DNA from 2 places in the Janibacter sp. RAF52 genome. Region 1 is predicted to be linked to the other one. Evidence: riboswitches for the same ligand, from Rfam matches in the RefSeq annotation. Region 1 holds a riboswitch; the other holds the start of a gene.
What was found. Region 1 has a riboswitch for FMN ahead of pnuC (nicotinamide riboside transporter PnuC). Riboswitches for the same ligand answer to the same signal wherever they lie in the genome.
Positions count from the first base shown of each region.

Region 2: it holds a riboswitch for FMN, as region 1 does, so the genes downstream of both, ribD (bifunctional diaminohydroxyphosphoribosylaminopyrimidine deaminase/5-amino-6-(5-phosphoribosylamino)uracil reductase RibD) here and pnuC (nicotinamide riboside transporter PnuC) in region 1, are expected to answer to the same signal.

Region 1 is NZ_JBFRDY010000003.1:373,652-378,309, reverse strand. Features, by position in the region: gene AB4Y78_RS06335 (RsmB/NOP family class I SAM-dependent RNA methyltransferase) at 1-182, shown strand, start outside; gene AB4Y78_RS06330 (VOC family protein) at 184-567, shown strand; gene rpe (ribulose-phosphate 3-epimerase) at 589-1,245, shown strand; FMN riboswitch at 1,670-1,800, shown strand; gene pnuC (nicotinamide riboside transporter PnuC) at 1,816-2,508, shown strand; gene AB4Y78_RS06315 (phosphoribosyl-ATP diphosphatase) at 2,541-2,804, shown strand; gene hisG (ATP phosphoribosyltransferase) at 2,815-3,654, shown strand; gene AB4Y78_RS06305 (PH domain-containing protein) at 3,642-4,076, shown strand; gene AB4Y78_RS06300 (hypothetical protein) at 4,063-4,629, opposite strand.
Region 2 is NZ_JBFRDY010000008.1:25,738-30,395, forward strand. Features, by position in the region: gene sucC (ADP-forming succinate--CoA ligase subunit beta) at 1-815, shown strand, start outside; gene sucD (succinate--CoA ligase subunit alpha) at 834-1,724, shown strand; gene AB4Y78_RS11500 (lysozyme) at 1,903-2,721, shown strand; FMN riboswitch at 2,813-2,942, shown strand; gene ribD (bifunctional diaminohydroxyphosphoribosylaminopyrimidine deaminase/5-amino-6-(5-phosphoribosylamino)uracil reductase RibD) at 3,088-4,167, shown strand; gene AB4Y78_RS11510 (riboflavin synthase) at 4,167-4,658, shown strand, end outside.

The sequences.
Region 1 (4,658 bases):
TCGTCGTCCGCGACGTGCTCAAGAAGCGCGACGACGTCGAGGTGCTCGACGCCCGGGAGCTGCTCGCCGGCACGGCGCGTGCCGAGCTGACCGGCCTCGGCGACGGCCCGCACGCGCAGCTGTGGCCGCACGTGCACGGCACCGACGGCATGTTCCTCGCGATGCTGCGCAAGCGGGCCTGACGTGCGCGTCCTCGTCACCGGTCTCCACGTCACCGACGTCCGGCGGGCCCACGCCTTCTACACGCAGGTGCTCGGGCTGCGCGAGGTCCTCGTCGTGCCCGCGCACGACCTGTGCATCCTCGGCCCGAGCAGCGGGTGGGAGATGGGTGCGCAGATCAACCTCGAGCCGATCGAGGACGACGCGACCCGGGCCTGGTCCGAGCACCAGCTGCGCGCCGGGCTCGCCGCGCTCATGCTCGCCGTCGACGACGTCGAGCGCGAGTACCACCGGCTGCGTGACCGTGGCGACGTCGTCGTCCGCGAAGAGCTGACCCAGGACGTCATCGGACTGCACTTCCAGATCGAGGACGGCGTCGGCAACATCCTGTCCATCCACCAGGCCTGACCCACCACCACGAGGACCCCCGTGCAGATCTCCCCGAGCATCCTGTCCGCAGACTTCGCCAACCTCGAGTCCGAGCTGGGCGCGATCGGCAACGCCGACTGGGCGCACGTCGACGTCATGGACGCCCACTTCGTCCCCAACCTCACCCTCGGCCTGCCGATCGTCGAGTCGCTGCTCAAGGTGAGCCCGATCCCGATCGACTGCCACCTGATGATCGAGGACCCCGACCGGTGGGCCCCGCCGTACGCCGAGGCCGGTGCCCAGAGCGTCACCTTCCACATCGAGGCCGCCGCGGACCCGGTGACGCTCGCCCGCGACATCCGGGCCCAGGGGGCGCGTGCGTCGATGGCGATCAAGCCGGGGACCCCCTTCGCGCCCTACGAGGAACTGCTGCCCGAGCTCGACATGGTGCTCGTCATGACCGTCGAGCCGGGTTTCGGCGGGCAGTCCTTCATGGCCGACCAGATGCCCAAGGTCGCGCAGGTGCGTGAGGCCGTGCGCAGGCACGGCGGCGACATCTGGGTGCAGGTCGACGGGGGCGTCTCGGCGAAGACCATCGAGCAGTGCGCCGAGGCGGGTGCCGACGTCTTCGTCGCGGGGTCCGCCGTCTACGGCGCCGAGTCGGCCGCCGCCGCCGTCGACGAGCTGCGCGAGCTCGCCCGGGGGCACCAGCACTGACCTGGTGTCCGGCCCGCAACCGTCACTCGGGTGGTGGAGCGGACGGCGGTGGACGGGCAGGGCTCTGCGCAGTTGGGAGCGTCGGTGCCACCTAGTCCCCCCGCGCCTCCGAAGCCCTGCGGCGCGAGATAGCCAGCGGCCGCGCTCGACGAAGAGCTCGTCGCTATACGGCGTGGATCTCGACGCAGATGCCCGTGGCCACGTCGAGCGCGACGTCGTGAGCCTGCGGGTACCCGCGCCCCGGGACGAAGGAGGACCCCTCCTCGTCGTACACCAGCCGGTCGGCGACCTCGTTGTCGAGCAGCGCACAGCAGCTGCACCGCGTCCGCGACCACCCGCATGAGGTGCGGCCGGCAGATCCACGGCCCGACTCACGCGGCCACCGAATTGCCGAGCGGTGGGCTCCCTTCGCACAATGGTCGTGCACGTGCCACGTGACGCGGTGAAAATCCGCACCGGCGGTGAGAGCCCGCGACCCGACTGCTCCGGCAGGCGGTGAACTCCGGTCAAGAACCCCGGGGCCGACGGTGACAGTCCGGACGAGAGCGGCGCGTGCGGATCGGATCACCCATGTCCATCATCGAATGGATCTACGCGGCCGGCGTCGACATCGCCGGCTACCGGCTCTCCCTCATGGAGGTCATCGGCATCGGCTTCGGCCTGGCTTCCGCCGTCGGGGGGATGCTCCGCAAGGTGTGGGCCTGGCCCATCGGGATCGTCGGCAACGTCATCCTCTTCTTCGTCTACATCGGCATCACGATGGGAGTCGACGACAAGGCGCCCCTCTTCGGGCAGTCGGCCCGGCAGATCTTCTTCATCATCACCTCGCTCTACGGGTGGTGGCGCTGGCGGCAGGTCAAGCGCGAGCAGCACACGGGTGACGCCCACGCGATCACCCCCCGCTGGGCCAGTTGGGGCGAGCGCGCGGGGCTCGTGGTCACCATGGTGCTCGGCGTGGCCGTCGCCCAGCAGGTCTTCACGATGCTCGGTGCCGGTTGGCCCGCCCCGCGCTGGTACCACGTCGCGGACGCCTGGATCTTCATGGGCTCCCTGCTCGCGACCTACGCCATGGCGCGCGGCTGGAACGAGTTCTGGCTCATCTGGATCGGGGTCGACCTCGTCGGCGTGCCCCTGCTGTGGCACAGCGGCTACCTGCCGACGGCGGTGCTCTACGCCGTGTACGCCGCCTTCGTCCTCTACGGCTTCGTCGTGTGGCTGCGCGCCTCGCGCAGCGAGCGTCCGGACGCTGAACCCGCGAACTAGCTGCGGCCTGCGGCGAACTAGGCTGGTCTCCCGTGAAGACCTTCGAGACCCTCTTCGACGAACTCTCCCGCAAGGCCGCAGAGCGGCCCGCGGGCTCGGGCACCGTGGCGCAGCTCGATGCCGGGACCCATGCGATCGGCAAGAAGATCGTCGAGGAGGCCGCCGAGGTGTGGATGGCCGCCGAGTACGAGAGCAAGGAGGAGCTGGCCGAGGAGATCAGTCAGCTGCTCTACCACCTGCAGGTGCTCATGATCGACGGCGGGCTCACCGTCGACGACGTCTACACCCACCTCTGAGAGGACCGCTGTGCGCATCGCCGTGCCCAACAAGGGCTCCCTGTCCGAACCTGCCGTCGAGATGCTCCGCGAGGCGGGCTACCGGGTCCGCCGCGACAGCAAGGAGCTCATCGTCGCCGACCCGGACAACGACGTCGAGTTCTTCTACCTGCGCCCCCGCGACGTCGCGCTCTACGTCGGCAAGGGACAGGTCGACGCCGGCATCACCGGCCGCGACCTGCTGCTCGACTCCGGCTCGACCGCGACCGAGGTCATGGGTCTGGGCTTCGGTGGCTCGACCTTCCGTTTCGCCGGGCGCCCCGGCGAGGCGAGCGGAGCCGCCGACCTCGGCGGCCGTCGGGTCGCCACGTCCTATGCCGGCCTCGTGCGTGACCACCTCGCGGCGCAGGGGATCACCGCGGACGTCGTGCGCCTGGACGGCGCCGTCGAGACCGCGATCACCCTCGGGGTCGCCGATGCCATCGCCGACGTCGTCGAGACCGGGACGACCCTGCGGCAGCAGGGCCTAGAGGTCTTCGGCGAACCGATCCTGCGCAGCGAGGCCGTGCTCATCCGCCGCAGCGACGCCAGCGAGTCGGGCATCGACGTCCTCCACCGCCGCCTGACCGGAGTCGTCACCGCCCGTGAGTACGTGCTCCTCGACTACGACTGCCCGGCCGAGCTCGTCGAGCAGGCGGTGCAGCTGACGCCCGGTCTCGAGTCGCCGACGGTCAGCACCCTGCACGACGAGCGGTGGTGCGCGGTGCGCTCGATGGTCCCGCGCGCGCGGACCAACCGGATCATGGACGAGCTCTACGACCTCGGTGCCCGCGCCATCCTCGTCACCGAGATCAGCGCGTGCCGGCTGTGACCGCGCCCGACCGCGCCACCGCTGCCGCCTTCCGGCCCCGCCGTGGGCGGGTCGTCTCGGCCGTCATCGGCGTCGTGACGCTCGTCGGGGCCATCGCCCTGGCGGCGTCCCTGCCGGAGCGCTTCGGGATCATGGACCGGCTGACCTGCGCGGGCATCGGGGTCGCGGTGGCGGTCTTCATGAGTCGCTTCGCGACGATCCACGCCCGCCCGACCGCCGAGGGTCTGTACGTCCGCAACCTCGGCCCGGGGGAGCTCGTCCCCTGGGAGTCCATGACCGCGGTCCGCTTCTCGCAGGGGATGCCGTGGCCGCGCATCGACCTCGGTGACGATCTCGACGTCGCCGTCATGGCGATCCAACGCTCCGACGGGCCGCAGTCCGTCGACGAGGCTCAGCGGCTGGCCGACCTCATCGGTCGCTGACCTCGTCGGACGGGTCCGCTCCGCCCAGGACCAGGTGTGCCCGCGACGAGGTCCCGTCGGCCCCGAAGACGGCCTCCTCCTGGGCGGCCCACATGTCCCAGTGGCCCGCGAAGAGCGCACCATCCCGGGCGATGGCACGCTCCCGACGCAGCCCGGCGGGCGCGTCGAGCCACACCCGCGTCCCGGCGAAGGGGGCAGCCGCCCCCACGCTCGCGCCGCAGCCCTCGACGACGAGTCGGTCATCTACGGTCAGGGGCAGCGCCGGTCCGGGCCGGTCGGCGAGCCAGTCCCATGTCGGGACGACGGGCCCGGCGCCGCGGGAGAGTGGCTCGAGGACGTGCTCGACGAGCAGGTCGGTGCCGGCCGCGAGCCCCGACCAGCCGGGGTAGATCGAGTCCATCGACACCAGCGGTGCGCCCCACGCGGTGGCGACCCGGCGCCCGAGCGAGGTCTTGCCCGAGCCGCTGCGGCCGTCGATGGCCACGACGTGCACCCGGCCGCACGACGGTGGTGCGGTGGCGGCATGGTCGAGGACCTGGCGAAGGGCGGACACCGCACGGAGCGTAGCGGCCGGCCGGGCCC
Region 2 (4,658 bases), on a different contig from region 1:
AGGAGGGCGGCATGGACATCGAGCAGCTCGCCGTCGAGCGCCCCGAGGCCCTCGCCCGCATCGCGGTCGACCCCAATGTCGGCATCGACGATGCCAAGGCCACCGAGATCGTCCAGGCTGCTGGCTTCGACGAGGCCGACCAGGCCAAGATCGCCGACGTCCTCAAGACCCTCTGGGTCGTCTACCGCGACGAGGACGCCACGCTCGTCGAGGTCAACCCGCTCGTCAAGACCGAGCAGGGCGACATCGTCGCCCTCGACGGCAAGGTGACCCTCGACGGCAACGCGGACTTCCGCCAGCCCGGTCACGCCGAGCTCGAGGACAAGGCCGCGGCCGACCCGCTCGAGGCCAAGGCCAAGGGCCTGGGCCTCAACTACGTCAAGCTCGACGGCAACGTCGGCATCATCGGCAACGGCGCCGGACTCGTCATGAGCACCCTCGACGTCGTCGCCTACGCCGGTGAGGACTTCACCGGTGGCGCGGCCAAGCCGGCCAACTTCCTCGACATCGGTGGTGGCGCCTCGGCCGAGGTCATGGCCAACGGCCTCGACGTCATCCTCGGCGACGAGCAGGTCAAGTCCGTCTTCGTCAACGTCTTCGGTGGCATCACCGCGTGCGACGCGGTCGCGGACGGCATCGTCGGCGCCCTGAAGACCCTCGGCGACTCGGCGAGCAAGCCGCTGGTCGTGCGCCTGGACGGCAACAACGTCGACGAGGGCCGTCGCATCCTCGCCGAGTTCAACCACCCGCTCGTGACCGTCGAGGCCACCATGGACGGCGCCGCCCGCAAGGCCGCCGAGCTGGCCGCGAAGTAAAGGACGACTGAAACAGACATGGCAATCTTCCTCACCGCTGACTCCAAGGTCATCGTCCAGGGCATGACCGGCTCGGAGGGCATGAAGCACACGACGCGCATGCTCGCCTCGGGCACCAACGTCGTGGGCGGCGTCAACCCCAAGAAGGCCGGCCAGAGCGTCGACTTCCCCGACGGCCAGTCCGTCCCCGTCTTCGGCTCCGTCGCCGACGCGATCAAGGAGACGGGCGCCGACGTGTCCGTCGTCTTCGTGCCGCCGGCCTTCGCCAAGTCCGCCGTCATCGAGGCCATCGACGCCGAGATCGGTCTCGCCGTCGTCATCACCGAGGGCATCCCCGTCAAGGACACCGCGGAGTTCTACAACTACTCCGTCGGCAAGGCCACGCGGATCATCGGCCCCAACTGCCCCGGCCTCATCAGCCCCGGCAAGTCCAATGCCGGCATCATCCCGGCCGACATCGCCGGTTCCGGCCGGATCGGTCTCGTGTCCAAGTCGGGCACGCTGACCTACCAGATGATGTACGAGCTGCGTGAGTTCGGCTTCTCCACCGGTGTCGGCATCGGCGGCGACCCGATCATCGGGACGACGCACATCGACTGCCTCGAGGCCTTCGAGGCCGACCCCGAGACCGACGCGATCGTCATGATCGGCGAGATCGGTGGCGACGCAGAGGAGCGTGCGGCGGCCTACATCAAGGAGCACGTCACCAAGCCGGTCGTCGGCTACGTCGCGGGCTTCACCGCCCCGGAGGGCAAGACCATGGGCCACGCCGGCGCCATCGTCTCCGGCTCCTCCGGTACGGCCGCGGCCAAGAAGGAGGCCCTCGAGGCCGCTGGCGTCAAGGTCGGCAAGACGCCGTCCGAGACGGCCGACCTCATGCGCGAGATCATGCAGGGCCTGTCCAAGTAGTCCCGGACATCCCACGCGTGAAGGGGGACGACGACCACGGGTCGTCGTCCCCCTTCGCCATGTCCTGACGAAGACCTGACGAAGTCGGGAGACGCCCGTGGGGTCCTCGTCATCTTGACGTCCTAGCGTGCCAAAGGCCCTGCCCAGGGGCCACCACCCCTGCACGAGGAGATCTCGCATGTCCCGGACCACGATGCTGGCCGCCGGTGCGCTCGCCGCCGCCGGCCTGCTCATGTCGACAGGTGCCCAGGCGGCGCCCGCCACGCCCGAGCCCACCCCGCAGGCCGAGGCGGCCGGCATCACCGAGCCGGGCGAGGCGGCGATGGGCTGGCGGCAGCGCGACGTCCGGACCCGCTCCCAGGTCACGGCCGCCGTGCCCGCCGGGGTCCCCGGCATCGACGTCTCCAACTGGCAGGGCCAGGTCGACTGGGCCGGTCAGTGGGGTGCCGGCAAGCGCTTCGCCTACGTCAAGGCGACGGAGGGCACGACGTACACGAGCCCCTCCTTCGGCCACCAGTACACCGGCTCCTACGCCCAGGGCTTCATCCGCGGCGCCTACCACTTCGCGCTGCCCGACAGCTCGAGCGGGACGACCCAGGCCAACCACTTCGTCGACCACGGTGGCGGCTGGAGCGCCGACGGCAAGACCCTGCCCGGCGCCCTCGACATGGAGTGGAACCCCTACGGCGCCACCTGCTACGGCAAGACGCAGACGCAGATGCGCACCTGGATCAACGACTTCCTCACCCAGTACAGGTCGCGCACGGGCCGCTACCCGGTCATCTACACGGCGACGAGCTGGTGGACGCAGTGCGTCGGCAGCGACACGACGATCCCGACGAAGTCACCGCTGTGGATCGCTCGCTACTCGTCGACGCGGGGCACCCTGCCGACCGGTTGGCCCACGCACACCTTCTGGCAGTACAGCGACACCCCGATCGACCAGAACGTGTGGAACGGCACCCTCGAGCGCCTGCGGTACTTCGCCGCGAACTGATCACCGACGGGCGGGGCGGTGCCGTGTGGCGAGACGCACGGTGCCGCCCCGCTTGCGTGCGAGTACGCTCGGTGTCGTACGAGTCAGTCGTACGCGTGCTCCGGGGTCGGTGTAATTCCGAGCCGGCGGTGACAGTCCGCGAGCCCGTCCTCTCGAGGCCGGGTTGAGCTGGTGGAACTCCAGCACCGACGGTGAAAGTCCGGATGGGAGGCAGCACGCGGCGGCGCGGTCGTGCCGCGCGTGGTGACTCATCGCGGCCGACGTCACCGGGTCTCCCGGTGCTTCGCGCACGCCGTCACGCCCTTGGCGTGCCTCCCTGCACCCCGTGGTCCGCGTCGGACCACGGAGAGGCAGATGCAGGGACCGATGACCACCGAGCAGGCGATGGCGCGTGCCGTCGACCTGGCGGCCCGCGGTCTGGGACACACGGCCCCCAACCCCGTCGTCGGGTGCGTCGTGCTCGACGCCGGCGGCGCACCGGTCGGCGAAGGGTGGCACGCCCGGGCCGGCGGCCCCCACGCCGAGGTCGTCGCGCTGGCCGCCGCGGGAGAGGCCGCGCGCGGGGGCACGGCGGTCGTCACCCTCGAGCCCTGCCGCCACACCGGCCGGACCGGCCCGTGCACCGCAGCCCTGCTCGACGCCGGCATCGCCCGGGTGGTCGTCGCGGCGCCGGACCCCACCGCAGCTGCTGGTGGGGGAGCGGACCTGCTGCGGGACCACGGGATCGAGGTCGTCGAAGGTGTCGGGCGAGAGGCCGCCACCCACGTCAACCGGGCCTGGCTGCACGCCGTGAGGACCGGACGTCCGTACGTCACGTGGAAACTCGCGAGCACCCTCGACGGGCGCACCGCCGCCACCGACGGGACGAGTCGCTGGATCACCGGGCCCACGGCCCGCGAGGCGGTGCACCGGCTGCGCGCGGAGCGTGACGCGGTCCTCGTGGGGGCCGGCACCCTGCGTGCCGACGACCCGCACCTGGCCGTGCGCGGGGTCGAGGGCGCGACCCAGCCGCTGCGGGTCGTCGCCGACACCCGCGCCGAGATCGAGCCGACCGCCCGTGTCCTCGACGACGCGGCCCCGACCCTCGTCGCGGTCGCCGAGGGAGCCGACACGGCGCGACTGACCGACGCGGGGGTCGACGTGCTCGCTCTACCCGTGGGGGAGCGCGGCATCGACCCCGCGGCGCTCCTCGGCGGGCTCCACGCGCGGGGCGTGCGCTCCGTGCTGCTCGAGGGCGGCGCCCGTCTCGCGGCCTCCTTCGTCGCGGCCGACCTCGTCGACGAGGTCGTCGCCCACTTCGCGCCGGCACTGCTCGGGGCCGGCGCGCCGGTCCTCGGGGACGCCGGCATCACCACCATGACCGAGGCGCTGCGCCTCACCACCACCGACGTCACGCGGCTCGGCGACGACATCGCCGTCACGGCCGCCGTGAGGAGGGAGCACTGATGTTCACCGGGATCGTCGAAGAGCTCGGGGAGGTGGTCGCCATCGCGCCGGGGGAGGAGTCCAGCCGGATCACGGTGCGCGGCGCCGTCACCACCACCGAGGCCGCCCACGGGGCGTCGATCGCCGTCAACGGCGCGTGCCTCACCGTCACCGACCACGAGCCGCAGGGGGGAGAGGTCACCTTCGACGTCATGGCGGAGAGCCTGCGGCGCTCCGCCCTGGGCGATCTGGTCGTCGGCGACGCGGTCAACCTCGAGCGCGCCATGGTCCTCGGGGCCCGTCTGGACGGGCACCTCGTGCAGGGGCACGTCGACGGCACGGCGACGATCCTCGAGCGGCGGCCGGGCGATGCCTGGGAGGAGGTGCGCCTCTCCCTCGCGCCGGAGCTGGCTCCCTTCGTCGTGGACAAGGGCTCGATCTGCCTCGACGGGGTGAGCCTGACCCTGACCCGGGTCGGCGACGACCACGTCGAGGTCGCCCTCATCCCCACG